DNA from 2 places in the Paenibacillus sp. ALJ109b genome. Region 2 is predicted to be linked to the other one. Evidence: predicted binding sites of a transcription regulator. Region 2 holds the regulator's gene; the other holds the start of a gene.
The links. Region 2 encodes CtsR, which represses protease genes until heat stress. Its sites were predicted from a motif close to ATGGTCAATAAAGGTCAAACA; they were not measured.
Positions count from the first base shown of each region.

Region 1: the regulator CtsR is predicted to act here: its motif matches at 11,055-11,075, upstream of clpP (ATP-dependent Clp endopeptidase proteolytic subunit ClpP).

Region 1 is NZ_JAAIFP010000016.1:92,587-107,764, forward strand. It holds gene rnr (ribonuclease R) at 1-2,199, opposite strand, end outside; gene secG (preprotein translocase subunit SecG) at 2,648-2,881, opposite strand; gene eno (phosphopyruvate hydratase) at 3,101-4,387, opposite strand; gene gpmI (2,3-bisphosphoglycerate-independent phosphoglycerate mutase) at 4,627-6,171, opposite strand; gene tpiA (triose-phosphate isomerase) at 6,171-6,923, opposite strand; gene G3352_RS17585 (phosphoglycerate kinase) at 6,957-8,138, opposite strand; gene gap (type I glyceraldehyde-3-phosphate dehydrogenase) at 8,288-9,295, opposite strand; gene G3352_RS17595 (sugar-binding transcriptional regulator) at 9,402-10,427, opposite strand; tRNA gene G3352_RS17600 (tRNA-Arg) at 10,913-10,987, shown strand; gene clpP (ATP-dependent Clp endopeptidase proteolytic subunit ClpP) at 11,167-11,763, shown strand; gene G3352_RS17610 (stalk domain-containing protein) at 11,965-13,062, opposite strand; gene G3352_RS17615 (SIMPL domain-containing protein) at 13,432-14,187, opposite strand; gene G3352_RS17620 (HPr family phosphocarrier protein) at 14,335-14,604, opposite strand; gene whiA (DNA-binding protein WhiA) at 14,859-15,178, opposite strand, start outside.
Region 2 is NZ_JAAIFP010000010.1:370-15,547, reverse strand. It holds gene cysE (serine O-acetyltransferase) at 1-265, opposite strand, end outside; gene gltX (glutamate--tRNA ligase) at 860-2,323, opposite strand; gene ispF (2-C-methyl-D-erythritol 2,4-cyclodiphosphate synthase) at 2,357-2,833, opposite strand; gene ispD (2-C-methyl-D-erythritol 4-phosphate cytidylyltransferase) at 2,830-3,522, opposite strand; gene G3352_RS12770 (PIN/TRAM domain-containing protein) at 3,616-4,701, opposite strand; gene G3352_RS12765 (nucleoside triphosphate pyrophosphohydrolase family protein) at 4,876-5,271, shown strand; gene pssA (CDP-diacylglycerol--serine O-phosphatidyltransferase) at 5,394-6,125, opposite strand; gene disA (DNA integrity scanning diadenylate cyclase DisA) at 6,169-7,245, opposite strand; gene radA (DNA repair protein RadA) at 7,259-8,626, opposite strand; gene G3352_RS12745 (ATP-dependent Clp protease ATP-binding subunit) at 8,920-11,382, opposite strand; gene mcsB (protein-arginine kinase McsB) at 11,571-12,641, opposite strand; gene mcsA (protein-arginine kinase activator protein McsA) at 12,670-13,194, opposite strand; gene G3352_RS12730 (CtsR family transcriptional regulator) at 13,225-13,686, opposite strand; gene G3352_RS12725 (GNAT family N-acetyltransferase) at 14,158-15,178, opposite strand, start outside.

The sequences.
Region 1 (15,178 bases), on a different contig from region 2:
AGCAGGACGTCCACCTTTACCTCCACGTCCACCAGTGAAGCCACCAGGACGTTCGCCGCGAGGTTTCATGTCGACCATTTCAAAGTCAATCGTGTACTCTTCCATGCTCACACGCGCCACACGAATCTTCACCTCATCACCGATGCGGAAGACCTTGGAGGTGCGTTCGCCAATCAGAGCCATATGTTGATCATCAAAATGGTAATAGTCGTCTGTGAGCGCACTCAGGCGAATCAGACCTTCTACCGTATTCTCCAGTTCAATGAACATACCGAAGCTGGTAACACTGCTGATCATGCCTTCGAACTCTTCGCCGACTTTATCGAGCATGTACTCGGCTTTCTTCATTTTCTCTGTATCCCGCTCAGCTTCAACCGCCACACGCTCACGTTCCGAAGACTGTTGCGCAATATCGGCCATACGCCCAGCCAAATACTCCTGACGGTTCTCAGGCAAGGCCCCATTGTTCTCAATTACTTCCCGAATAACACGGTGAATGACGAGATCGGGATAACGACGGATCGGTGATGTGAAGTGACTATAGAATTCTGCCGCGAGGCCAAAGTGACCTGACATTTCAGAATCATACTTCGCCTGTTTCATGGAACGCAGCATCATTGTACTGATAACCGTCTGTTCTTTCGTTTCTTTAATATCCTCAAGAAGGGATTGAAGCGCCCGTGGATGAATCGCGTTGCCACGTCCCTTGACGTGGTGTCCGAAATTCGCCGCAAAGGCGAGAAAATTTTGCAGTTTTTCCTGATCTGGATCTTCATGCACACGATAGATGAACGGAACCTTCAACCAGTGGAAATGCTCCGCTACTGTTTCATTGGCTGCCAGCATGAATTCCTCAATGATTTGCTCCGCAATCGAACGCTCCCGTTTCACGATATCCACTGGTTTGCATTCTTCATCCACGATGATTTTGGATTCTTCAAAATCAAAGTCAACCGCACCGCGGCGCATACGCATCGCACGAAGCTTCAAGGCAATCTCTTTCATCAAGTGGAAATCATCCACCAGATCCTTGTAACGCTCCAACAATTCAGGCTCTTCACCTTCAAGAATTTTACGAACGTTGGAATACGTCATCCGTTCTTTGGTCTTGATCACACTTGTGAAAATGTCGTGTTTCACAACTTTCATCTGGTCGTTGAACTCCATCTCACAAGAAAGGGTCAAGCGATCTACTTGTGGGTTCAAACTACAGATCCCGTTGGACAACCGTTGCGGAAGCATCGGAATAACACGGTCCACCAGATACACGCTGCATCCGCGGTTGTAAGCCTCCTGGTCCAACTTGGAGTTCTCCTGCACATAATAGCCTACATCGGCAATATGAACGCCCAGACGGTAGTTACCGTTAGGCAGTTTCTCCACATTGACAGCGTCATCGAGATCCTTCGCGTCTTCGCCATCAATCGTAACGATATTAAGTCCACGCAGATCACGGCGACCTTGCTGGATAATTTCTTCTTCCGTAATGGCATCCGGTGCTTTTTCCGCTTCTTCCACCACTTCATCCGGGAAGGCTTCAGGCAGCTGATGTTTACGGATTACGGACAAAATATCAATACCCGGCTCATCCTTATGACCGAGAATCTCGATCACTTCACCTTCTGCTGCTGCCCGGCCCTCTGGATAGCTGATAATTTTTGCAACAACTTTTTGCCCATCTACAGCTCCATTAAAGTTCGTACGTGGGATGAAGATATCTCGGTTAATCCGCTTATCGTCCGGAATGACGAAACCAAAAACCTCGTGGCTTTGGAATACACCGACCACTTGCGTGACCGCACGGGTAACAATACGGACAATCTCACCCTCCAAACGCCCACCAGAAGGCCCTTGAGAAGTAACCTTAACAAATACCGTATCGCCGTTCATCGCGCTTTTCATATCGTTAGCGTGGATGTACACATCCGGATGTTCCCGATCCTCAGGGATGAGGAAAGCAAACCCCTTTGCATGAGCCTGCAAACGTCCGCGCACCAAATCCATACGTTCTGGCATACCGTAGCGGTTATTGCGGGTCAGCAAGACTTTGCCGGATTCCTCCAGCGTATTAAGCATAATTAAAAAGGCTTTGAAATCAGCCGCATCTTCAATCTCGAAGTGCTGTTCCAGTTCCTGATAAGTCATCGGTTTATAAGCGGTTTCCCGCATGAAGTCGAGCAATTGTTGTTCTGTTATCATTAATATTCACCTCGGGAAACATAAAAGTGTAATCTTGTCTCATCTCTCTATGTAACAGTAACCTTACAGATGTAAAGCCCTTTACCGCAGGCCTCACTATCTCATACCCTAGTATACACGAATTCAATCCGGCGCATCCGTACCCTGCAAAATAAACCAAGCATGCATGGCCCCTTGCATAACCGCGCTTTCATGCATCATAACAGCATTTATGCTACATGTGTTTTGCTCTCGAAAAGACAGAAAAGAATCGGCCCAGAACAGGGCGAATATGTAGGAAGGTAACCGAACGGAAGTGAGAAGAAATCGAAGATCAGAATCATGTGGTTCATTGGAAAAGACTGGTCATGGATGAATTTATTAAAAAACCTCCGTTTCTTCTCGAAACGAAGGTTAATCATTCAAGCGTTCCTGCTCGAAACTATCGCGTTACATAAGGCACTCCAGCTTACTTGGAGACAACCGTAACGATGATAGACAAAATGAAGAATCCTGCACCCAGTACAACTGTTGCACGTTGCAGGAAAAGATCCAGTCCGCGCGCTTTCGTTTTACCGAAAAGATGTTCCGCACCACCGGAGATGGCACCCGCCAAACCAGCGCTTTTCCCGTGCTGCAGCAATACTACAGTGATTAGACCGATCGAAAACACCACGAGCAGCAATTTCAAAGCAATATCCATTCTTTCCACCTCCTACCCATGTGGGCATAACATCTCACCATAAAAACAGTTACTTTAATTGTAACACAGCTATTAATGTGATACAAGTAGTGGCATTTCCTCAATTACTGAGATAACCCCACCATTCTCAACCTTTTAATCTTCTTAAGTAATTAAAATCAACTTAATAAAAAAGACAAGCCGGTTACCCGGCTTGCCCATGAGTTGTCGTAAGACAACTTATTTTTTGAGGTTGTAGAAACCTTTGAGACCATTGTATTGAGCAAGTTCGCCCAGTTGATCCTCGATGCGGAGCAATTGGTTGTACTTCGCGATACGGTCTGTACGGGAAGGAGCACCCGTTTTGATTTGACCCGCGTTTGTTGCAACAGCGATGTCAGCGATTGTGCTGTCTTCGGACTCACCGGAACGGTGGGAGATTACAGCAGTGTATCCTGCACGTTTAGCCATTTCGATTGCATCGAATGTTTCAGTCAATGTACCGATTTGGTTAACTTTGATCAGGATGGAGTTACCGATACCTTCTTCGATACCTCTACCCAGGCGCTCTGTGTTCGTTACGAACAGGTCATCACCAACGAGTTGTACTTTGTCTCCCAATTTTTCTGTGAGCAATTTCCAACCATCCCAGTCATCTTCAGACATACCGTCTTCAATTGTGATGATTGGGTATTTCTCAACCCATGAAGCCAGAAGGTCAACATACTCAGCGGAAGTGTAAGATTTACCTTCGCCAGCAAGTGTGTACTTACCATCTTTGTAGAACTCAGTGGAAGCTACGTCCATACCCAGGAATACGTCAACGCCTGGTTTGTAACCTGCTTTTTCAATTGCTTCGATGATTGTAGTGATTGCTTCTTCGTTAGAACCAAGGTTCGGTGCGAAACCACCTTCGTCACCTACAGCTGTGTTCAAACCTTTGGAGCTCAGTACGGATTTCAGGTTGTGGAAGATTTCCGCACCTACACGAAGAGCTTCTTTGAAGCTTGGAGCTCCAACTGGAAGAACCATGAACTCTTGAACGTCGATGTTGTTGTCAGCATGCTCACCACCGTTGATGATGTTCATCATTGGTACTGGAAGTGCTTTAGCGTTGAATCCGCCCAGGTAAACGTACAATGGCAGATCCAGAGCGTCAGCAGCTGCACGAGCTACAGCCATGGATACAGCCAGGATTGCGTTAGCACCCAGTTTACCTTTATTTGGCGTACCATCCAAAGTAATCATCAATTTGTCGATACCCAGTTGATCCAATGCATCCATACCGATTACTTCTGGAGCGATTGTTTCGTTTACGTTTTTAACAGCTTGCAGAACGCCTTTACCGAGGTAACGGGATTTGTCGCCATCGCGAAGCTCAACAGCTTCGTGGGCACCAGTGGATGCACCGGATGGAACAATAGCGCGTCCGATTGCGCCGGACTCCAGGTATACTTCAACTTCAACTGTAGGGTTACCGCGGGAGTCGAGGACTTCGCGAGCGTACACGTCAGAAATAATAGTCATGAGTGATAATCTCCTTTTAATTTGGAATTTTAATTTTGGACCAAATTGTGTTTGCCCTTATTTCACTACGTCAGCAGAATCGTCTTCCGATCGCTGTTATCTCCTGATTTCTTTGAACTTATCTTCATAAGTTGAAATCATGCGATAAAGGCGAGCGCGTTGCTTCTTCAGACTATTTCTGCTGCCTTCATTCATAGGCAAACGCCAAACCGCCCAATTTATATATGGTGTTGAGTAATTTATTTACGGGTAGCAATGACGGATGTACCTGTCATTTCAGCCGGTTTAGGCAATTGCATCAAGTCAAGAATCGTTGGAGCGATATCCGCGAGGATTCCGCCTTCACGCAGGGTAACGTTAGCATCTGTAACGATGAATGGAACCGGGTTCGTTGTGTGAGCCGTGAACGGACGTCCTTGCTCATCGAACACCATATCCGCGTTACCATGATCCGCAGTAATCAGCACAACGCCGCCTTTAGCGAGAACTGCATCCACAACACGGCCCATACATTCGTCTGTTACTTCTACTGCCTTAATTGTAGGCTCCAGCATGCCGGAGTGTCCAACCATATCAGGGTTAGCGAAGTTCAGAATGATGGCATCATGTTTGTCTGCTTCAATCTCGCGAACACATGCGTCAGCTACTTCATACGCGCTCATCTCCGGTTGCAAGTCGTACGTTGCAACTTTAGGTGAGTTGATCAGCACGCGTGTTTCGCCCGGAAGCTCAACATCACGGCCGCCGCTGAAGAAGAAGGTTACGTGCGGGTATTTCTCGGTTTCTGCAATACGCAATTGTTTCTTGTTATTTTGCACCAGAACTTCACCCAGCGTGTTGTCGAGGTTTTTAGGCGAGTACGCCACATAACCTTCAACGGTCTCGCTGAACAAGGTCAGGCACACGAAGTGCAAGCCCACAGGGAACTTCGGACCACGGTCGAAGCCACGGAAATCCTGGTTCGTGAATACTTGCGACAGTTGGATCGCACGGTCAGGACGGAAGTTGAGGAAAATGACGGAATCGCCGCTCTCCACCAAACCTACCGGCTGGCCATCCGCTTTAACGATAACCGTTGGTTCAACGAATTCATCAAATACGGATTTTTCATACGATTCTTCAACCGCTTTGAGTGGATCAGTGTATTTTGGTCCATCTCCATAAACGATGGCACGATATGATTTCTCAACACGTTCCCAACGTTTGTCACGGTCCATCGCATAGTAGCGACCTTGAACCGTTGCGATTTGTCCTACACCGACTTCCTCGATTTTGGCAATCAGCTTCTGCATGAACTCTTTACCGCTATCTGGCATAACATCACGGCCATCCATGAAGGCATGAATGTATACGTCATTCATTTCTTCTTTTTTGGCGAGATCCAGCATAGCGAACAAGTGGTCGATGTGACTATGTACGCCGCCATCGGACAACAAACCATACAAGTGAAGCTTTTTACCGTTTTGTTTCGCTTCGCGAACAGCTTTAACGAGTGTCTCATTATCGTAAAATTCACCGTCACGAATCGATTTGGAGATACGAGTCAAATCCTGGTATACGATCCGGCCGGCCCCAATGTTCAGGTGACCTACCTCGGAGTTCCCCATTTGCCCTTCGGGCAAACCTACAGCTTCACCGCAAGCAGTGAGAGTTGTATGTGGGAATTGGCTCATAAAACGGTCATAGTTCGGTTTCTTGGCTTGCGCTACCGCGTTGCCTTCCTCCGTGTTACGCAGACCAAAGCCGTCCATAATGATCAGTGCTACAGGTTTTGGAGCTGTCATTACTTCGCCCCCTCAACAAGCGCGATGAACGAAGCCGGCTGCAAGCTGGCACCGCCAACAAGCGCGCCGTCGATGTCGCTTTGTCCGAGGTATTCTGTTACGTTCTCAGGTTTAACACTGCCACCGTATTGAATACGAACTGCATCTGCTACCTTTTGGTCGTACAGATCCTTCACGAGCGTACGAATGTAAGCAATAACTTCATTCGCATCTTGGGAAGTGGAGGATTTGCCTGTACCAATCGCCCAGATTGGCTCATAAGCGATAACCACTTGTGCCGCTTGCTCTGCAGACAGACCTGCCAAAGCAGCTTCTGTTTGCACTTTGCATACGTCTTTCGTTTGGTTGGCTTCGCGCTCTTCAAGCGTTTCGCCAAGGCAAAAGATTGGAGTCAATCCGTGACGGAATGCTGCGTGCAACTTTTTATTGACAGTCTCATCGGTTTCCGCAAAATATTGACGGCGCTCCGAGTGACCAATAATGACATAATCCACACCCAGGTCTTTCAGCATAACGCCGCTGATTTCACCTGTGAATGCACCATTGTCTTCAAAATGAAGATTTTGTGCACCAATTTTGATGTTTGTGCCTTTAACGGCTTCTACCAGAGATGGCAGATTCGTAAACGGTGCGCAAATAACAGTCTCTACGCCTTCAACTTCCGCTTTTCCTTTAACTTCCTGAATGAAGTCATTGGATTCGGAAACCGTTTTGAACATTTTCCAGTTACCTGCGATAATCGGTGTTCTCATGGTTTTCAACTCCTTCATGCTATAGCTTAAAGCTTACTTGTCGTTCAATGCAACTACGCCAGGAAGCACTTTGCCTTCCATGAACTCGAGTGATGCACCGCCACCTGTAGAGATGTGGTCCATTTTGTCAGCCAGTTTGAACTTCTCAGCTGCTGCTGCGGAGTCACCACCGCCAATTACGGTGTATGCTGCTGTCTCTGCACAAGCTTCGGCAACTTCACGTGTACCGTTGGAGAAAGGTTCGATTTCGAATACGCCCATTGGTCCGTTCCATACAACCAGCTTGGAGTTTTTGATCACTTCAGCATAGATTGCACGCGTTTTCGGTCCGATGTCCACACCTTCCCAGTCTGCAGGAATGCCGTCGATGTCAACGATTTGTGTGTTTGCACTTGCACTGAAATCGTCAGATACAACGATATCTACCGGCAGGTAGAAGTTTTTGCCCAATTTTTTCGCTTTTTCAATGAAACCAAGAGCAACATCCAGTTTGGAATCATCCAACAGAGATTGTCCGATTTCATGTCCTTGTGCTTTGAAGAACGTGTAAGTCAGACCGCCACCGATGATTACGTTGTCTGCAATGTTCAGCAGGTTGTCGATCACATCGATTTTGTCTTTAACTTTGGAACCACCGATGATTGCTGTGAAAGGACGCTCAGGGTTAGAGATTGCTTTACCCAACACTTCAAGTTCTTTCTCCATCAACAGACCGGATACTGCTGGCAACAGGTGAGCGATACCTTCTGTCGAAGCGTGTGCTCTGTGAGCAGCGCCGAATGCATCGTTAACGAAAACATCAGCCAGTTCAGCAAATTGTTTTGCCAGTTCCGGATCGTTTTTCTCTTCGCCTGCATGGAAACGAACGTTCTCAAGCAACAATACGTCGCCGTTGTTCAGTTCAGCGATTTGAGCTTTTACTGCATCGCCAACGGAATCGTCAGCTTTAACAACTTTTTTACCGAGCAATTCGGACAAACGCTCTGCAGCTGGAGTCAAACGCATGGATTCAACAACTTCGCCCTTTGGACGACCCATGTGACTTGCCAAAATAACTTTAGCGCCTTTTTCGATCAAGTAGTTGATCGTAGGAAGCGTGGCACGAATACGTTTGTCATCTGTAATTTTACCATCTTCGAGCGGCACATTAAAATCTACACGGACAAAAGCCCGTTTTCCTGTCAATTCGATATCACGTACACTTTTTTTGTTCATCTGTATTTCCTCCGCACCCATGTATTTGGTGGACCAATCAAGGGCCCAAATCCCTTGTCAATCCTGGTGTTTTTGAGAAATTTGCAAAATGTTGATATATAAAGAGCGGAAACAATAGCATCTGTTTCCGCTCTATGTTATTGCAGATATTACTTGATCATTTTTGCAAAGTGCTCCAAAGTGCGAACCAGTTGAGCAGTGTAGGACATTTCATTGTCATACCAAGCTACAGTTTTAACCAATTGTTGGTCGCCAACAGTCAGAACTTTAGTTTGAGTTGCATCAAACAGGGAACCGAAAGTGATACCTTGGATATCGGAAGATACGATTTCGTCTTCTGTGTATCCGAAAGTTTGTGGATCGGAAGCCTCTTTCATTACTGCGTTAACTTCTTCAGCAGTAACTTTTTTACCCAATACAGTTACGAGCTCAGTCAGGGAACCAGTAGCTACTGGTACACGTTGAGCTGCACCGTCGAGTTTACCTTGCAGTTCTGGAATAACCAAACCGATTGCTTTAGCAGCACCAGTTGTGTTAGGGATGATGTTTTCAGCTGCTGCGCGAGCACGACGGAAGTCACCTTTAGGGTGTGGAGCATCCAATGTGTTTTGGTCGCCAGTGTAAGCGTGAATTGTAGTCATCAAACCTTGAACGATTCCGAATTTGTCTTGCAGTGTTTTTGCCATAGGTGCCAAGCAGTTTGTTGTGCAAGATGCGCCGGAGATTACAGTTTCAGTACCGTCGAGGATTTCATGGTTTACGTTGTAAACGATGGTTTTCATGTCGCCAGTAGCTGGTGCGGAGATAACAACTTTCTTAGCTCCACCTTTCAAGTGTTTCTCAGCTGCTTCTTTAGTTGTGAAGAAACCAGTACATTCCAGAACGATATCTACGCCCAGGTCGCCCCATGGCAATTCTTCTGGGTTACGGTTAGCCAATACTTTAACTTCTTTGCCGTTCACTTTGAAGAAGCCATCGTGTACTTCAACATCGCCATCAAAGCGACCTTGAGTTGTATCATATTTGAGCAAATGAGCCAGCATTTTAGCATCAGTCAAGTCGTTGATTGCTACAACTTCAATGCCCTCTACATTTTGAATACGGCGGAATGCCAAACGACCAATACGTCCAAAACCGTTAATACCTACTTTAATCATGAGTAAGTTCCTCCCAAGTTTTGATTGATTTTTTATGAAGCTTATATATTCAAGACAGACGGTGAAGTCCGTCAAGACAACAATGGTTGTGGTGCAAAATAAAACCTTATTCCATTTCGGCGACGATGACTTCAGCAGCAGCCTCATCAATAATCAGAATATCTTCCTGACCAAATCGCAGGACCGAATGTATGGCAGCAGCCTTGCTCTTGCCACCCGCAATCCCAATTACGACATCGGTTCGTTCAATATCCTGGAGTCGCATGCCCAGCGTAAGCATGGTATGTACCACCTCACCCTGATCATTAAAGTAATAACCGAATGATTCAGATACGGCCCCTTGCTCCTGGAGTTCATCTATGATCTCTGTCGCAAGTTTGCGGCGCCGTGCCATCTCTACGGCATCACCGATTCCATGAATGACGATCCGCGATTTTCGGATCAGCTGCAGAATCTCCTGAACACTTGGGTCCTGGATTAGTGATTCGTAGGCATGATCACTAAGCAAATCCGGTACATGCAGAAGTTTGTATTGAGCTCCTACCCGTTTTGCCATCGTGGATGCTATCGTATTGGCCTGAATTTCGAGGCTTTCTCCCAGCCCACCGCGTGCCGGTACAAACCAGACACCTTTCAGCGAAGTTGGCGGAGTCAGTTGCTCTGCGACTTCAGCCGTTGTTGAACCGCCAGTTACGGCGACAACATCGTTATCACTCATAATATTACCCAGAGCCTTCGCTCCGGCTCTGCCCAGTTCCCGTTTGGCAAATGGAGAAATGTCCGAATCGCCAGGAACCACAACTACCTTTTGCAGACCGTAGGCTTGCTTGATGCGTTCTTCCAGTTCGGATAATCCAAACAGCTCTTTGGCGACGGGTTCCAACTGCTGCAGCAATTCATGCCCTGCCTCACTGATCTTCATCCCTGCACTGTCAATTTCAATAAGTCCCTGAGCCTTTAATAAATCGGTCTCAGCCCTCAGAACCCGCTCGGTCATCTGCATGGAATTAGCTAACGTTCTTCGTCCGATCACATCCGATAACATGATCTGGCGCAGAATCGTATACCTCTTCTTCAAGACATCCATGAGATCAGGCAGAAGCTGCTTTTGCACTTCTAAAATCGTTCGCATGCTTTCCACTCCCGCAAGCTTCTCGTTCCAAGCTCTCTTTCATGGCCCTAAAACGTCCCGGGTTAACTTTTTAAGTCCCACGTCTATTCTACCTAAAACTGACGCGACATGCAAGTGTTTCGAAGCGTTAATTCGACACGTTTCAGGCGTTTGTACGCGCCTATTTTCACAATGTCAATCTCCCATGAGCGAGGACAACATGTTCGATACCATATATAGAAGCAAAACAAAAATACTCATCTACATATTGCTTGCTATTGTTTTTCATATGGCATGTCCAAAACCTCTTTTAGCATTTACTTATTTGCGTTCTTTATCCACTTATCTTCATCATGATCAACTTCAGGGTATTCCAAACCAACACGACGAACATCTGCTTGCAATTCAATTATTCATGAGCTATAATCATTATTGCTGTCACATATTTGAAACTTCTATTTCAAAACTGCTTTTTAAGCAACTATATTTGCAGCAATAATTAATGTGCGCCCGTGGTCCAATGGATATGACGTAGGCCTCCGAAGCCTGAGATCCAAGTTCGATTCTTGGCGGGCGCGCCATTCTTAATTAGTAGCTCATAACCCTTTTAACCAATGAAACCGAATAGGTTTCTTTTTTTTCAAACTTAGTTTGACTTTCTTTGACTTTTTGTTTGAAATTGTTTATGATGTGGGTAATACGGTAACAGTTTATATATAAACACCAATTTAACATTTACATTTCCGAGGAGGTTTTTCACGTGAGTTATATTCCAATGGTCGTTGAACAGAGCAACCGGGGTGAGCGCGCCTATGACATCTATTCCAGATTGCTGAAGGATCGTATCATCTTCCTTGGCAGTGATGTAAATGACGTTGTGGCGAATGCCATCATGGCACAGATGTTGTTCCTAGCTGCGGAAGATCCGGAGAAAGACATTCACTTATACATCAATAGCCCAGGCGGATCCATTACAGCCGGTATGGCAATTTACGATACAATGCAATTCATCAAACCGGATGTATCTACCATCTGTGTAGGTATGGCGGCTTCCATGGGTGCATTCCTGTTGAACGCAGGTGCCAAAGGTAAACGTTTTGCATTGCCTAACAGCGAAATCATGATTCACCAACCACTTGGTGGTGCGCAAGGTCAAGCTTCGGACATCGAAATTCGTGCCCGCCGCATCCTGAAAATGCGTGATACCTTGAACCGCATCATCTCTGAGCGCTCAGGCCAACCGCTGGAGCGTATCGAGAAAGATACAGATCGTGACTACTTTATGAGTGCTGCTGAAGCTGCTGATTACGGTATCATCGATAAAGTTATCGAAAACGTAGGTTCCCAAGGCATCTAAGCCGAGCCGAATCGCCAATTAACCATATAGCCAACTCAAACGGCAACGCTCAGTTGAGTTGGCTATATGAAAAAAGGACGCTCTCGTCAACATGACGAGGGCGTCCTTTTTTTGATGATAATTTAAGAGTGCATGATACATATTTAATCGATTCACTTTAACTTTCATATCGTTACGCTAGCAATAAGCTCAACACATACTTTACTTGTCTGCTGTTAAGCCACTGAACGGCTCTGTGCCTTTAGGAAGTAGCTCTTTGTATGTGAACGGGAATTCCGGGAAGCCTTCCGCATAAGCTGTGTATTCATACAACTGGAAGAATACAACTACACCTGTTGGTGTTACATAGAAATCCTGATCTTTATTCAGACCTTTATAGCCTTCAAGGTAACCACCACTTGCTTTAAGCTGATCTCCCACTTTTTTACTTACTGTCTCACGTACGGTTTTGTTATTTTGGATCACATCATCCAGACTCAGTTCCTTGCCGGAATCCAGAGCAAAGGTGTGACCTGTACGGAACGTCATGCCATGTGCGCCAGCATAATCTTGATAACTTTGCGTAATGAGCCCAAGCACACCATTTTCGTTATACGTCACAACATAAGAACTCTCAAATGCATATGGACGGTTCGCTGCAGCGTCACCAAATTCCTTGGTTTGTTTTTTGAAATCTGCTACAAAAGCATCGACTTCATCTTTCAGCACCTTGTTGATAGCTGCTTCTGCTTTATCGTTAGCCAGTCCGCTCACCTGAGGATATTGAATATCGACTTCAGCGTTCTTGATGCTGACTTTCACTGTTGCCGCTTTGACTGTCACGCTATTTTGCTTCACTTTGCTCAGCGTCAGTGTCTTGGCTTTTCCATCCCAGTTGCCCTGAACACCCAAATAATCTCTCATTGCAGAAAACGGAATATACAATCGGCCATTGATCAGCTTCGCTTCCACTTGCGGATAGTAGTTATTAATTCTAACACTCGGTGCCCCATCAATCAGGCTGATGGTCATCGTATTATTAGCTGCCGTTAAGGAATACTCCTTAGCCTTTGCATCATATTTCAAACTTCCACCTGCAACATCTTTCACTGCGGTAAGCGATACCCAAGTGGAGCCGCCTTGAAGGAGTCCTTTTTGAGTAAGCGTTTTGCCTCCTGATTTCAGAGTTACCTCAGTAGGTGTTGTCACTTTCGTGGATACTGAAGCTGCCTGTACAGAACTATCCTGCCATACAGCCCCGCTCCCCACAATAATTCCTGCCGCCAGTAGTGCACTAGTCCATTTTTTCCATGTTGTCATATATAAAACTCCTCTCTCGAATTCAAATTGAGTGTCATTGCGTATGTATCCTGATTTGATCGTATGCCCCACACGCTCACCTCTTTATTATAATTAACCCAATTCCGGAAAGGTTTACAGCTCCAGTTACAATGTTGTTCGATCCAGATGCCTATAATGAAGGTTTTGTTACGAACAAATGGACAAAAAAGATACCAAAAACCAGCAATTCATTTCGTCATATTTCACCTCTTCTTTTCAAACTTCATCAAAGTCCGCCTTTATAACAAAAAAGACGTTGTCCGATGGACAACGTCTTTGTCATTATTGCCTTTCGCCAGCTCAAGCCCATCTTTAACGGACATCCAGCCTTTATTTACTTTATTTCACCTATTTCATTTCATACGTAATATTCAGCGTTGTGCTTACTTTAACCTGTCCTGTTTCAATTTCTGTGCTACCAGCAGAATCAGCTGACGATTTGGACATCAGAGCCTCACTTGCATAGAACACAGGTACATTGGCGTCACCTTGACTCACGGATAGAACAGCACCCAGTTGGCGTTTAACTGCTTTTGCAATTGCTCCAGCTTTCACATCCGCATTGGCAACAGCTTTCTCAATCACTTGAGCTTCAAAGTTCTCCGGTTTTTCTACCGTAAAACGAACATTTTCAATATTGTTGGCACCAGCTTGGGATGCAGCATCCAGGAGTTCACCAATCTTGTCCATCTCCCGGTACGTTACAGTCAATGTGTGATGAGCTGTGTACCCTTTGATCTTCTCTCCGTCTTTTTCACTATACGTGTAGTTAGGCTGTACATAGAACTGGTTCGTTTGAATATCATCCGCACTGATTTTCCATGTACTTTTCAGCAGATTGCTAACCTTTTGAATTTTCGCTGCATTCGCTTTTTGAGCAGAGGCTGCAGTATCTGCTGTACTGTTCACTCCAATGGAAAGATAAGCGATGTCCGGCTTCACTTGAATCTCACCTGTACCCACAACGTTAATCACGTTTTGCTGTACCCCCTGTACCTCAGCAGCATACGCATAATTACTAGGTGCTACCCACGCAGTACCTCCTACAAGCAATGTACCTGCAACCATCACCGCGCCCAGCGGTTTCAACCATAATTTACCCATTACGTTAGCCTCCTTAAGTTTTAACATCTCAAACTCAAATCGATTTGATACCTAACAGACGGGCTTAATTCCATAATGTTGCACTTGACAGCCTTAAAACGCAAAAAAGCCCCTTTCGGGACTTCTTCATTGGGTTCAAATCATATCTTATTGGTTCTCAAGCTCTTCCTTGCTTACCAGACTAACTAAAGCGTTTACAGCCTGTTCGGCGTCCGCACCTTCTGCACTAATCTGGATTTCCGTACCAGTACTGATTGCAAGGCTCATGATCCCCATGATACTTTTTGCATTTACTTTTTTGTCGTCCTTCTCGACGAACACTTCAGATGAGTACTTATTCGCTTCTTGAACGAACAGTGCCGCAGGTCTGGCATGGAGACCCGTTTTCAAACGGACAACTACCGGGTGCTTTGTCATGGAAACTTACCCCCTATTATGAAATCTGGACATTAAATACACAATTATATTTATAACATTATACCATATAACCAGAGCAGGACACTAGAAGAAAAAACTCAGGGTGATTGGGATGTCATTATTATGACCCATTTTAGCCTTTTTACATCACCTCATTACACCTGAGCAGCTCTCCAGATCCTTATGGGCTGACTTTATACTGACTTTTTGGCGAAAACCAAAACAATCAGCTTCCAGGCTACCCTACTCTTAATTTAACCGTAACGCTCGTTACGAACCTTCTCTGCCAGCTCATCAATTTTGCGGAGCCGGTGATTCACTCCAGACTTGCTAACTGTACCCTTAAGCAGTTCGCCTACTTCCTTCAAGTTGATATCCGGATGGGCGAGCCTCACTTCAGCCACTTCACGAAGCTTTTCGGGCAACGACTCCAGACCAACTTCCTTTTGCAACAGTCTGATGTTATCGATCTGTCTGACGGCCGCCCCAATCGTTTTGTTCAGGTTCGCTGTCTCACAATTGACGATTCGGTTGACGGAATTACGCATATCTCGCATGATACGCACATCCTCGA
Region 2 (15,178 bases):
CAATCACGACGCCCATGCCATGGTCAATAAACAACCGATTGCCAATCGTAGCGCCGGGATGGATTTCGATGCCTGTCATAAAACGGCTGACCTGTGAAATGAACCGGGCGAAAGAAAACCATTTCCGCTTGTATAAAAAGTGTGCCACCCGGTGCGCCCATATCGCATGCAGCCCCGAGTAGGTAAATACAACTTCAAACCATCCCCGGGCCGCCGGATCGTTTTCAAACACCGCCTGGATATCTGATCTGATCTTCTTGAACATGCTCGTTCCCCTCTTGTTCAGGTCTTCGTCCTCCGGCTTACCGGACGGCGCGGCCCTCATGGTAGTGTACTTCCGACTCGACCTAAATAGAAAACGCCCCTGCAGCTATTAAGCTGCAGAGGCGTTTATCGCGGTCCCACTCTGCTCGGTTCATGCCTTAACATACAAGAACTAGGCTGCCTGTTATAGCCGCCTCATGTCCTTGCACAAGAATGAACCCTCAACAGTTCCGTAACGGGAACCAACCGTCACAACCTATCCTGACGTTTTCCTCTCTCCTACATAACGAGAGGCGGGGCCGGATTCGGCTATGCAGCTCACGGGTGCATTTCGACTGACGGACAGCGGATGGCTCACAGCCACCGCAGCAAAGAATCCTGTTCTTTACTGCGGGGCCATCCTCTCTGAATCTGTCCGGTTCAACCTACTTCTCCCGGTCTTTGCTGTTTTTATGATGAATGATAAAATCATACCATTTAACCTTTGTGTTGCTATTATAGCGAAAAGGTTATGGACTGACAACAATCTTCCTTCATATCGGTATAAACGAAGTTCTATCCTTAAGTCCAAAGTAGACTCTAATAGGGGCGTTTCTTATGCGCCTTTTACCTGAGCATGCAATCGATCAATCACCGTATCACGGCCAAGCAGTACAATCGTTTGGTTCAGATCACGGCCATGAGTCTGTCCTGTCAGAGCTACACGAATCGGCATAAACAACTGTTTACCCTTAAATCCGGTCTCTTTCTGAACTTCTTTGATCAGCGCAGCCATTTTACTTGGTGTAAATTCGTCGCTAGCCTGTACTTTATCTGCAAATGCCTTCAGAACGATTGGTACCTGCTCCTCAGCCAGTACAGCAGCTCCTTCACTTTCCAACTCCAGGTGGGAACGGAAGAACACTTCCGACAATTCCACGATATCGGAGGCAGAATTCATTTGCTCCTGGTAGAGATGAACAAGCGTATATGCCCATTCTTTCTGTTCAGGTGACAGCTCAGCGGCAATACGTCCCGCTTTTTGCAGATGTGGAATCGCCATTTCGGCAATGCGATCCGGGTCCGCATTTTTGATGTAGTGGTTGTTCAAGTGAGCCAGCTTGTGAGTATCAAATACCGCCGGGCTCTTGGACAGACGCTTCGTATCAAAAATGGAGATTAACTGCTCCTGCGAGAAGATCTCTTCTTCGCCTTCAGGGGACCAGCCAAGCAGGGAGATGAAGTTAAACATCGCTTCAGGCAAATAGCCGAGCTGATCATATTGTTCAATAAACTGAATAACGGACTCGTCACGTTTACTCAGCTTTTTGTGGTTTTCATTCACGATCAACGTCATATGACCGAATTGCGGCGGCTCCCAGCCAAGCGCTTCATAAATCATCAGTTGACGCGGTGTGTTAGAGATGTGATCTTCGCCACGCAAGACATGAGAGATCTTCATCAGGTAATCATCCACAGCAACTGCATAGTTGTACGTGGGAATGCCGTCTTTTTTCACAATAACGAAGTCGCCGGATTCCTTGCTGTTGAATGAGATTGCTCCTTTGACCATGTCATCAAACGTATAGATGCGTTCTTCCGGTACACGGAAACGAATACTCGCCACACGGCCTTCCGCTTCAAATGCGCTCTGTTGCTCCGGTGTCAGATCACGGTGTTTACCCGAATAACGCGGAGTTTCTCCACGTGCTGTCTGTTCTTCACGTTCTTGCTCCAGCTCTTCTTCCGTGCAATAACAACGATAAGCCAGACCTTTGTCCAGCAGTTCCTGCGTATATTTACGATAAATGTCCAAACGTTCCGTCTGACGGTATGGTCCGTACTCGCCGCCGACATCAATACTTTCGTCCCACTCGATTCCGAGCCATTTCAAGTATTTCAGCTGACTTTCCTCACCACCGGCAATGTTGCGTTTCACGTCCGTATCCTCAATACGAATAATGAATTTGCCGTTATTATGTTTGGCATACAAATAGTTAAACAGCGCCGTACGGGCGTTCCCGATATGCAGGTGTCCCGTTGGACTCGGCGCGTAGCGCACGCGAACTTCGGTGCTCATAATATCCCCTCCGTCTCTAATTGGTTGATGATATCACACGCGAACAAGGCAAACAACCGATTGGGCAGCTATACCCTCTCCCCGTCCGGGGAATCCGAGTTGCTCTGTTGTTGTCGCTTTGACATTCACCTGAGTTACATCCGCTTCAAGTGCCTTGGCAATAACCTCGGCCATCTGCGGAACATAAGGTGCCATCTTCGGTTTCTGTGCAATTATGGTTGAATCGATGTTCCCCAGACGGTATCCACGATCCTTCACCAACTGCCACACATGCTCCAGCAGTTTCAGGCTATCCGCATCCTTGAACTCCGGATCGGTATCCGGGAAGTGTTTGCCAATATCCCCAAGTGCAAGCGCACCAAGAATGGCATCACTGATGGCATGCAGCAGCACGTCTGCGTCCGAGTGACCCAGCAGTCCTTTTTCATAAGGGATCGTGACCCCGCCAATAATGCATGGGCGTCCCTCTACCAGTTGATGTACATCGAATCCCTGTCCTACACGTATCATCGCTTCTTCTCTCCCTTGAGCAAAAACGCGGCGTATTCCAAATCTTCCGGCGTCGTTAATTTGATATTCGTATAACTGCCTTCCACAACCTTGACCGACATTCCCTGGCGTTCAGCCAGCATTGCGTCATCCGTTCCTAGAAATCCGTCCCGGTCCGCCGATTCGTACGCAAGCAGCAGGGAAGAAAGACGAAAAGCCTGCGGGGTTTGAATGCTCCACAGACTGCTGCGGTCCGGCGTCGCCGTAACGATTCCATCCGCATTTACTTGTTTGATCGTATCCTTCACTGGAACGGCCAGTACAGCTGCTCCACCCGACATAGCGGCCTTCATACATCCCATAATCTGCTCACGGTTTATAAAAGGACGTACCCCGTCGTGAACGAGGACCCAGTCTGTCCCTAGTGCCTTAAGGCCTTCGTGGACCGAATGCTGTCTCTCTTTCCCTCCGGGGATGACACGGACACGTGATTCCAGTCGGTATTCTTTTACCCAATCCTGGCTGCGTTCAACATCGGCAGCTCCCGTGACCAGCACCATTTCGCTGACCTCGTCCATAGCCGCAAACACTTCAAGCGTATGTATGAAAACGGGCTTGTCCTGCAGCAGCAGAAACTGCTTACTCTCGGTTGTTCCCATCCGGGTCCCCCGACCTGCCGCCACAATGACAACACCCCACCCTTTATCCATGCCGCAATCCCTGCCTTGTCTGTCAGTTTACCGTTCGGAGATATAATACAGTTATATTATAAACTCTAACGATACACTACCCATCATACCGCTTTATTGGGCTTTTTCCAACAGTTTCGGCTTGGCAAAAATCATTCGTCCCGCTGACGTCTGCAGCACACTGGTCACCAGCACTTCCATCATCATGCCGATATACTCGCGTCCGCCTTCCACAACAATCATCGTGCCATCATCCAGATAGGCTACACCTTGACCGTGTTCCTTACCATCCTTAATAATCTGCACCATAATCTCCTCACCTGGCAATACCACCGGCTTAACCGCATTGGCGAGATCATTGATGTTTAGCACGGATACGCCTTGCAGTTCACAGACCTTATTCAGGTTGAAGTCGTTGGTGACAACTTTGCCCTGAAGCACCTTGGCGAGTTTGACCAGTTTACTGTCCACTTCGGAAATTTCCTCGAAATCACCTTCGTAAATGAGAACTTTGACGTCCAATTCCTTCTGAATTTTATTCAGAATATCAAGCCCTCTCCGTCCTCTGTTCCGCTTGAGCAAGTCCGATGAATCGGCAATGTGCTGCAATTCTTCCAGAACGAATTCCGGGATTACAATCGTTCCCTCGATAAATCCGGTTTTGCATATATCCGCGATGCGACCATCGATAATTACACTGGTATCCAAAATTTTGTGCTCTTCCAGCCGTCTCTCCTCATCTACCTCGGGATGACCCCAGCGTCCTGACATCCAGAAGGCCGCCAGATCGTCTTTCTTCGCCATGGCAAGCATATAGCCTGTATAGCTACTTACGACCGTCAGCGCCACCTGAAGCACCTCTCCAGCCGTCCCAAGCCATGCCACACAAGGATATAACAGCAAGGCCACCAGCAGTCCTGCAACTGTACCCGCCGCACCTGCAGCCAATTCTTTCATCGGTACTTTGGCCAAAGAATCAATACTATTATGCAGTCTGGTTGCCATTAATGTTCCACCGATGTTACACATGGACATAAACAATACAGCACCTAGTAGGGTTGATACCCCAACCCCCAACAATCCTGCTGATTGAATCCATTCAGCCATCCAAGGGACGGATTTTCCTGCCAGATGATATGCCGTGTAGCCGAACCATGCACCGCACAATCCTGTAAAAGTTAAAATGCCTTTTTTCCACATAAGTCCCTGCACCTCCTTCAATATATCTTCATCTTTATATCCAGTATGATCCAATTCCCAGATTGCTAATCCTGCTTTTGAAGAACTTTTTGGAAATGTTGCAATCGTCAGTTGAAAGAAGGTAAATTATTGGCATATAATGAATTCAATTCATATCCCGAGGTGAGTAGCAAAATGAGTACGCTAAGTTTACAGGCTTTTCAGGATCAAGTTTCCGAGCTGTTGCTGCGTCATCGCAGCCTGATTGATGTACTGTCCAAAACAGGACAAGCCGGCGCCTCTGTCAACCGTGCCGTGTCCAAGGCCATTACCGAATGCGGCTGCATTGAGCTGCACGCCACCAAGCAGAAATATGCCCCTGAGAGCGATATTGCTCAATCAAAAGGCCTGCTGGAAACGCATGTGGAAGGTGAATTGTGCGAGAATTGCAAAGAGGTAATCAGCTCTGAACTGGGGCGGAACCTGTTTTATATGTCGGCTCTCTGCAATCTACTGGACATCAACATGGAAGAGGTCGTAAATCACGAGTCACAGAAATGTTCGACGTTAGGGATGTTCAATTTGTCGTAAACAATACGTATTTCGTTGCAAATGGTTAAGTTACCGTATAGATTTGAAAAACAAAAATAAGCACGCATTCTCCTGTCAGGAGCGTACGTGCTTTCTTTGTATTTTCCAGAATACTGGATTACCTAGCGATCGGAAGGACGGGAAGACTTCTCTTCTTTACGCTTTTTGGCTCGGTTACGTGAGGCTGCCGTCCGCATATTATGCTTCATCCCATATAGAGCGTATAACACAAGTGGAATAAAGATCAATTTGGACAATTGTTCTGGAAACATGACCGCCACCACTACCGCAAAGACGATAACCCAAGGTGCAATCCAAATCGCTTTGCGCGGCAGACCAACCTTTTTGAAGTTGGGGTATTTCAGCGAACTTACCATCAGATAAGATAACAGCAACGTCGCAATCATCATACTTACAGGACCGATATCCTTGTTAAAGAGGGACAGTGTTGCCAGAACCCCTCCGGCCGCTGGAATCGGCAATCCTGTGAAGTACCCGGGGATGCCGGGGCGAACGTTAAACCGGGCAAGCCGGATAGCCCCACAAATTGGAAAGCTTGCGGTTGCGATCCAGGCGAGAACCGGAGTTGCGTCCTGAAACGAGACCATGAATATAATCAGAGCTGGAGCTGCACCAAATGAAACCATGTCCGACAAAGAATCCAGCTCTTTACCAAACTCACTCTGGGCATTAAGCGCACGTGCCACACGGCCATCCAGACCATCCAACAACATCGCAATAATGACCAAAATGGCAGCCAAACTATAATTCCCATCAATTGAAAGCAGGATTGCCATCATTCCAAGAAACAGATTACCCAAGGTAAAGAGATTCGGAATGAATCTGGTTAACATCGTTGTTTCACCTCATTATTTTCAAGCCGTTATAGGCAAACCCTTACATTTGTCTGTCAATAAACATCTGCTCCTGCAAACGCTTGAGACCTTCCTTAATGGTTCGGGCGCGTACCTCTCCAATCCCGTCCACTTCGTCCAGCTCTTCAATTGTAGCCATAATGACATGAGGCAATTGTTCGAATTGATCCACCAGGTTATGGATGATGACATTCGGCAGGCGGGGTATCTTGTTTAATACCCGATATCCGCGAGGTGCAACCGAATCTTCGGATGTAGCCGCTGATGAAGGATATCCCAACAGACGTACGATATGATGTGCATCCAGCAATTCATCGTCCGACAATCTTTTCAGACCAACGATAATCTCACGGATTCTGTCATCACTGTCATCACGGGCATAGTCCTTATACAGTAGCCATGCTTCCTCTTCTGTTGTACCGACGAGTTCCTCCATCTGCATAGAGATCAAACGACCCTCGTTGCCGAGTTCATGAATGTAACGCTTAATTTCCGTTTTGATACGCATAACCATTTCCGTACGCTGAATGACATTGACCACCTCAGGAATCGTCACCAGTTCCTCAAACTCGGAGGCGCTCAGATTCGTAAGCGACTGCGTCAAAACAGCTTTGTATTTCTCCAAGGTTTGAATCGCTTGATTCGCCTTGGTCAAGATAACCCCAATTTCCTTGAGGGAATACCGTAGTGTTCCTTGGTATAAGGTGATAATATTCCGGCGCTGCGATATAGATACGACTAATTTTCCTGTTTGTTTCGCGACACGCTCAGCCGTCCGGTGACGGATCCCCGTCTCAGATGAAGAAATGGATGAGTCAGGAATGAGCTGAGTATTGGCGTATAGGATACGCTTTAAATCCTCGCTTAGGATGATGGCACCATCCATCTTGGCGAGTTCATACAGATAGTTCGGGGAGAAATCACAGTTAATCGAGAATCCTCCATCCACCACTTCCATTACTTCAGGGCTGTATCCTACAACCAGCAGTGCACCCGTCTTGGCGCGCAGCACGTTCTCCAGACCTTCGCGGAAAGGTGTACCTGGTGCGATCAGCCTTAACAATTCGTTCATATTATCCAGTTGGCTCGAATCTTTCATCTTGTTATGCCCCCTAATCTAAAGCAACCGCTAGTGCATCTGCCACGGTATTCACACCGATCAGTTGTATCCCGCGAGGATGTTTCCAGCCCTTTAAGCTTTTTTCTGGTAAAATGACACGCTTGAAGCCCAATTTCTGAGCTTCTTTCACACGTTGTTCAGCCCGTGAAACGGCCCGAACCTCACCCGTCAAACCGATTTCCCCAAAGATGACGTCATCTGGCTTGGTCGGTACATCTCTCAAGCTGGATGCGATACTTACAGCAACCGCCAAATCTACTGCCGGCTCATCTAATCTCACACCACCAGCTACGTTTAGATAAGCATCCTGTGTTTGCAAGAACATGCCCATTCGTTTCTCCAGTACCGCAATAATCAAGTTTAATCGATGGAGATCTACCCCTGTTGCCATACGTCGGGGAGAAGGGAAATGTGTGGTTGAAATCAATGCCTGCAATTCCACAAGCAGAGGACGTGTGCCCTCCATGCTGGCAACTACGGTAGAACCCGCCACACCCAGTGGACGTTCTGACAAAAAGAGCTCAGAAGGGTTGCCTACTTCACGAAGTCCATCTTCGCCCATTTCAAAAATGCCGATCTCATTGGTCGAACCAAAACGGTTCTTGACCGCACGTAAAAGGCGATACGTATGATGCCGCTCTCCTTCAAAATAAAGAACACAGTCCACCATATGCTCCAACATACGTGGACCGGCAATAGCACCTTCTTTCGTAACATGCCCCACAAGTACGGTTGCAATGCCTCGCCCTTTGGCGATCCGCATGAACCGTGATGTACATTCCCTTACCTGAGCTACACTGCCGGGAGCACTGGTGACTTCTGGCAGATATACGGTCTGAATGGAGTCGATGACTAGAAAATGCGGCTGGATCTGCTCCACCGCTTCCTCAACCCGCTCCATATTGGTCTCACATAGTACATATAACTCAGGAGACAGCGCACCCAGACGGTCAGCCCGCAATTTCGTTTGCTTAACTGATTCCTCGCCTGAGACATATAACACGCGCAAACCTGAATGAGTCAATGCATGAGATGTTTGCAACATCAATGTTGATTTTCCGATTCCGGGGTCTCCGCCCACCAGAACGAGAGATCCTGGAACAATTCCGCCGCCCAAAACCCGGTTCAGCTCTTCAATTCCAGTCTGTACACGCGGTTCCTGACCGCTATCTATATCTATGATGGGAAGTGGCTTATCTTTACTCTCAAAAAGAGGGGAATTTCTTCCTTGTGTTTTGACCACCGTTTCGGTTTCTTCCACCATCGAATTCCAAGACTGACAACCCGGACATTTGCCGTACCATTTGGGGGCTTCATAGCCGCATTCCGTACACTGAAACTTGGTTTTAACTTTGGCCACTTCAGCACTCCTAGGATTTATTTTATAACAGCATTTTGCATTTTTCGACGAATTTTGCCTAAACTCCCTGACGTGCAGGGTTAATAAAAGTTTACCATTGTTTGAGATTTTTCGTAAAGGATTATCGCAAACTTTACACATGTTCGTAGCCAGTTCAAATTTTGTTTTCTGATAAACAACAGCTTTGGGGCTCTGACTGGCACAAAAACACAAAAATCCTTCCCGACTTAAGCCAGGAAGGATTTTTGTTTTATACATCAGACTCAGTAGTTATGTCACTAGTTAAGTGACACTTATTTCGTTTCGATTTCCTCAGTGGAAGGAACAACAACGTCTTTTTTCGTTACAGACAATGCCCCGTTCTCTTCATCAATTAGCAATGAATCACCTTTGGTTACATTACCCGTGAGCAACTCTTCAGACAATTTGTCTTCGATATGCTTTTGGATCGCCCGACGAAGCGGACGCGCACCGTAAGCTGGATCGAAGCCAGCTTTGGCAAGGAAATCCTTGGCATTGTCGGTGAGTTCGAAGTCAACCTCGTATTCACGTAGCCGTTTCCGAAGCTCCTCACTCATCAGTGTAACAATCTCAGCGATGTGTTTCTCTTCAAGAGAGTGGAACACGATAATTTCATCAATCCGGTTAAGGAACTCTGGACGGAAGCTTTTCTTCAGCTCATCCATGACTTTACCCTTCATGTTATCATAATCCGCACCTGCATCCACAACTGCTGTGAAGCCGAGTGTAGAGTTACGTTTGATCGCTTCAGCACCCACGTTGGATGTCAGAATAATCAACGTATTTCGGAAGTCAACAACGCGACCTTTGGAATCCGTCAGACGACCATCCTCAAGCACTTGCAGCAAGATATTGAATACTTCCGGATGTGCTTTCTCGATTTCATCGAGCAGGACGACGGAGTAAGGTTTGCGACGAACTTTCTCTGTCAGCTGCCCACCTTCTTCGTATCCAACATATCCCGGAGGCGCTCCGACGAGTCGGGAAGTGGAATGCTTCTCACCATACTCGGACATATCGATCCGGATCACTGCATTTTCATCGCCGAACATCGCTTCAGCCAGAGCACGAGCCAGCTCGGTTTTACCTACCCCGGTAGGACCTAGGAAGATAAATGAACCCATCGGACGTTTAGGATCTTTCAATCCGGCCCGAGCACGACGAACTGCACGACTGACGGACTTCACAGCCTCATCTTGGCCAATGACACGTTCATGAAGAATAGACTCCAGGTTCATCAAACGTTGTGTTTCTTCTTCTTTCAGCTTGTTCACCGGAATTCCAGTCCAGTTGGCTACCACTTGCGCGATATCCTCAGGCGTTACTTCAGAATCCGTGCGACCTTGTTTTTCTTTCCATTGGTTCTTCGTTACATCCAGCTCTTCACGGATTTTTTGTTCCGTGTCACGCAGAGCTGCTGCTTTTTCGAATTCTTGGCTTTGAACCGCTGCGTCTTTTTCCTTACGGATATCTTCGAGACGGCTTTCCAATTGTTTGAGGTTTGGTGGAATCGTGTAAGAGTTCAATCTTACTTTGGAGCCCGCCTCATCAATCAGGTCGATCGCTTTGTCCGGTAGGAAACGGTCTGTAATGTACCGATCAGACAGTTTAACAGCCTGCACAATCGCTTCATCTGTAATTTTCACCCGGTGATGCGCTTCGTAACGATCACGCAAGCCGTGTAAAATCTGAATTGCTTCTTCTGGAGAAGGCTGATCCACCGTGATCGGTTGGAAACGGCGCTCCAGGGCAGCATCTTTCTCGATATATTTGCGGTATTCATCCAGTGTTGTTGCACCGATGCACTGCAATTCTCCACGGGCCAAAGCCGGTTTCAAAATGTTCGAAGCATCAATTGCACCTTCTGCTCCACCTGCACCAATCAGGGTATGCAATTCGTCGATGAACAGGACAATGTTACCCGCTTGACGAATTTCATCCATAATTTTTTTCAGACGATCTTCGAATTCACCACGATATTTTGTACCTGCGACAACCGAACCCATATCTAAGGTCATGACACGTTTGTCACGCAAAGTCTCCGGAATTTCGTTGGCGATGATTTTTTGTGCAAGTCCTTCAGCGATGGCCGTTTTACCTACACCTGGCTCACCGATCAGTACCGGGTTATTCTTGGTACGACGGCTCAGAACCTGAATAACACGTTCGATTTCTTTACTACGTCCAATCACTGGGTCCAGGTTGTTCTCTCTGGCATACGCCGTAAGGTCACGTGCCAGACTGTCCAGTGTTGGTGTGCTGACATTGGCAGGTGTACCGTTATGACTGGATACGGCTTCACTGCTGCCAAGCAGTTGCAGTACTTGTTGACGTGCCTTGTTCAAACTAATACCCAGGTTGTTCAGCACACGTGCCGCAACCCCTTCGCCTTCACGAATCAATCCAAGCAGGATATGCTCTGTGCCTACATAGGTATGGCCCAATTTGCGAGCTTCATCCATAGACAATTCAATTACTTTTTTCGCACGAGGCGTATATGCAATGTTCGTAGGTTGCTCTTGGCCACGGCCAATCAGCGTTTCTACTTCATCTTGAATTTTTTCCAATCCGAGTCCCAGGCCGATCAGCGCTTTGGCTGCGATGCCTTCGCCTTCACGAATGAGGCCGAGCAAAATGTGCTCTGTACCGATGTTATTATGACCAAGACGGACAGCTTCTTCCTGCGCCAATGCGAGCACCTTTTGGGCCCGTTCCGTAAATCTTCCAAACATCATATCTCCTGCACCTCCATGGTTTTGGATAAAACGGGGGCTGTTAAAAGGATCCCACCGTATTCTTCATATCATTTTTGTTTGCAGCCATGCTGCGAATAAAATCATTCAGCATTCATTTATAGAAATGCTCTATTATATAAAAAGCCGCAGATGCGACGTGAAACCTTTATAAACAACTCTTGATCAACCTAAGATTGATTGGCTGCACTGATCGTATCACGGATCAACTGAGCCCGATATATGTCACGCTCATCTGTCCGCATGTCTTCCCCAAATGTTTTCTGCAAAAAGCCCGGCTGTGTCATCACATTCAACTCGTTCATCACGGTTATGGACAAGCCGTCCAACAAGCCGAGATCTACGCCAAGTCGAACATCAGACAGACGCTGTGCAGCTTCCTTCGAATCGACGATGGCTGCATGGGACAGTATGCCGTATGAACGCATAACCCTGTCGGTAATTCGGAGTCTAGAGTCCGTAATTAACCGTTCTCTAGCAGTTCGCTCATGCCCAATCATCTGTAACACAACACTATGCAGGTTATCGATGACTTCTTGTTCCGTCTGTCCCAGTGTGATCTGGTTCGAGATCTGGAACAGGTTACCCATCGCCTCACTGCCTTCACCGTAAATTCCCCGTACAGTCAGTCCGACTTGGGAGACTGCGGTTAGAATGCGGCCAATCTGCTGTGTCATCACCAGAGCGGGCAAATGCATCATGACAGATGCTCTTACACCTGTACCTACATTCGTAGGACAGCTGGTTAAATATCCTCTGCGGTCATCAAAAGCATAATCCACATGCGCTTCAAAAGCATCATCTATGGCGGAAGCTTTCTCCCAGGCTTCTTTCACCTGGAACCCCGGATAGAGGCACTGGATACGAAGATGATCCTCTTCATTAATCATAATACTGACAGATTCATCCTCACTGAGAATAACAGCACCATTTCTGGATTCGTTCGCAAGACTAGGACTGATCAGATGTTTCTCTACCAGCACCCGTTTGTCAAGGTCATCGATATCAATCAGATCCAAGGTATGAAAATCTCCAAAGGCATGAACGTCATCGTACTGAAGTACTTCGCTCAGCTTATTCAGCACTTCTTCCGATTGCTCATTGGAAGCCAGCATCGGAAACGGATAATGCTGCAGGTTGCGTGCGATCCGGACTCGGCTGCTAATGACGATTTCGGAATCAGCCGCATCACTGCGCATCCAGTCGCTGAGCGCCTTCTCTGTAAAACGAAGATTAGGCATTACGCATCCCTCCTACTCATCACAAACTTTACTCCTGAGCTATTTCTTTTTCAAGTTCCCTGATCTGATCACGAATTTGAGCAGCTTCTTCAAACTCCTCTTGCGTTATACTCTCCTGAAGATCCCGTTTCAGATCAGCAATCTGTCGTTTCACCTTGATGCGGCCACCAGCTCGTGCAGGCACTTTACCCACGTGGGAAGTGCTACCATGAACCCGTTTGAATAGCGGGTCCAAACGACTGTCAAAATATTTATAACAAGAACTACAGCCAAAGCGGCCGATTTTGCTAAACTGTGAATAGGTCATCCCGCATTCTTCACAACGAAGGGATTGCGCAGGTGTTGCTCCTGCACTGCCATTTTTGCCTGTAGGCTCAAAATCAAGCAACCCGGACAATAAGTTATGAATGGAAAATCCGTTGGATGTTCCGGGAATCATTTCCCCTTTTTCACGAGCGCATGACTCACAAATATGGAATTCCGTCTTCTCTCCGTTCACGATTTTCGTGAAATGGAGTGTTGCCGGACGTTTGTTGCATTCTTGGCACAGCACAATGATGTACCCCCTTGATCCCGATAGTTTTCATTTACCGAGCAAAGATATTAACATCGCCTTTAACATTCTGGCACGAATTTGATCCCGGTAAGGAAGTTTGACCAATATAATCTCTCTCGATACAGCTGCCCGCATCAACCCGGCTTCCCTTTTGCTTAAGAAACGTGCTTCTTCCAGTTGGTAGATCAGACCTTCGGCAGCTGTCTGCCCGATCTCATCTCCAATACTATGGTGCAAATGGTTATGCAGAGCCGAGTGAGCCGGCAATTCAATCCGCTGTATGCGAACATAACCGCCGCCGCCACGTTTACTCTCTACAAGGTAACCTTTTTCGAGTGTAAATCGGGTGCTGATGACATAATTGATCTGGGAAGGCACACATGAAAATTGGTCAGCCAGATCATTACGTTGAATTTCGACCATTCCTTCGGGACTTTCATGCAAAATACTCTTCAGATATTGTTCGATAATATCAGAGATATTACGCATCCACTCATCCTCCACTGTCTGAAACGTTAAGTCAATAAGGACCCACACGCCCCTACAGAGTACACCTTCTCAACCCATTTAACCAATCAAGGAAACAGCGAAACTGATCTTCAACGGTCTTTAACGGGAGAGCGAAGGACGCTCGAAGGTCCTTTAATATTGCTTTTATCCGCTGATGTGCACTACCTCTAAAATGGCTCCCACCACCGGATTGCAGAAAGAAAGCTACGTAAGTATTTAACCTTTAGTTGACTTTGACTTTCTTTGACTTTATATACATTATAGCATATTTTGTGGTTTTGCCAAGAGGGAGCACTATTCATTTTTTACGATTTTACACGAAATATTCGGCTGACACAAAAAAACCTCTCCAAAATAGCTGGAGAAGTCCATTTGTCTCATACTAGCAACGTAATGCTATACAAGTTAATCTACAAAATTGATCCTAGAATATTCGTTACTCTATGAGGATCAGAAAAAATCAAGTAGATACGTTTCCCGATCAGGAATCGCTTGTTCCAGAGCCTTAATCGCTCCATTCGGCCCTTCAATTCTACCTATTTGAGCCATCTCTGAGGGCCTGCGATACCCCATCAGTATTGCTGTGAGCGCCTGAATGTCTACTTTAACAGTCTGATCTTTAGCAGCCGGCTCCGATGTTTTCCAAATCGAAGCTGTACCGTTCATCGCCACATTCAACTGCCATACCCCTTCATTCCATGGTGCGTGTGCATCCTCTACCTGGAGATTAATCTGTACTGGTGAGTCTGGGCTCGCAAAAGGATACTGTGAAATAAATTGTTCTACACTCACAATACGTGCCATGAAGAAAGGTACAATTTCCTGCTGAATCCGCGGATTATCTAATTGAAAAGCAAGCATATCACTGGCTGGTGCCTGTAAAGTGACTTCCTCAATCATAGAATCATGGTTGGCAATAAAGGTCCATAAACCTTGTCTTGCCTCTTCATTCAGATAAATGATCTCTCTAATGGTAAACTTTCTTTCCTTAACCTCATATAAAACATAGCCTTGTGCTTTACCAGCTTCATCATAATATACGACTTTCTGGTTGGCTCCATTAGTGAGAACTGAGTTCTCCCATCTCGCATCATCCCGGATCAAAGTTCCGTTATAGCGCTCAGCATACGCACTGTATACTTCCTTTAATACGCTGAGTCCGGGATCACCACGGCGAATTGTTCCAAGGGTTGCCTTTTTCGCAGGCAGATGAGCTGTAGGCACTTTATATCGTTTAAACTCAACATACGTCTCCCATCCATATCTGCGATAAAATGCAAAAGAGAACGGATGCAAAAACGATATACTTTGTTTGTTACGGTTCATTTCCTCCAGCGCATGCTTCAACAGCCCAGCTACCCAGCCTTTGCGTCTATATTCTGGCCATGTGGCTACTCCCGCAATACCGCCCATCTCGAACGATCTCCCATGAATATAGGTTTGAAAAGGAATAATGTGAAGTTTGGCACCC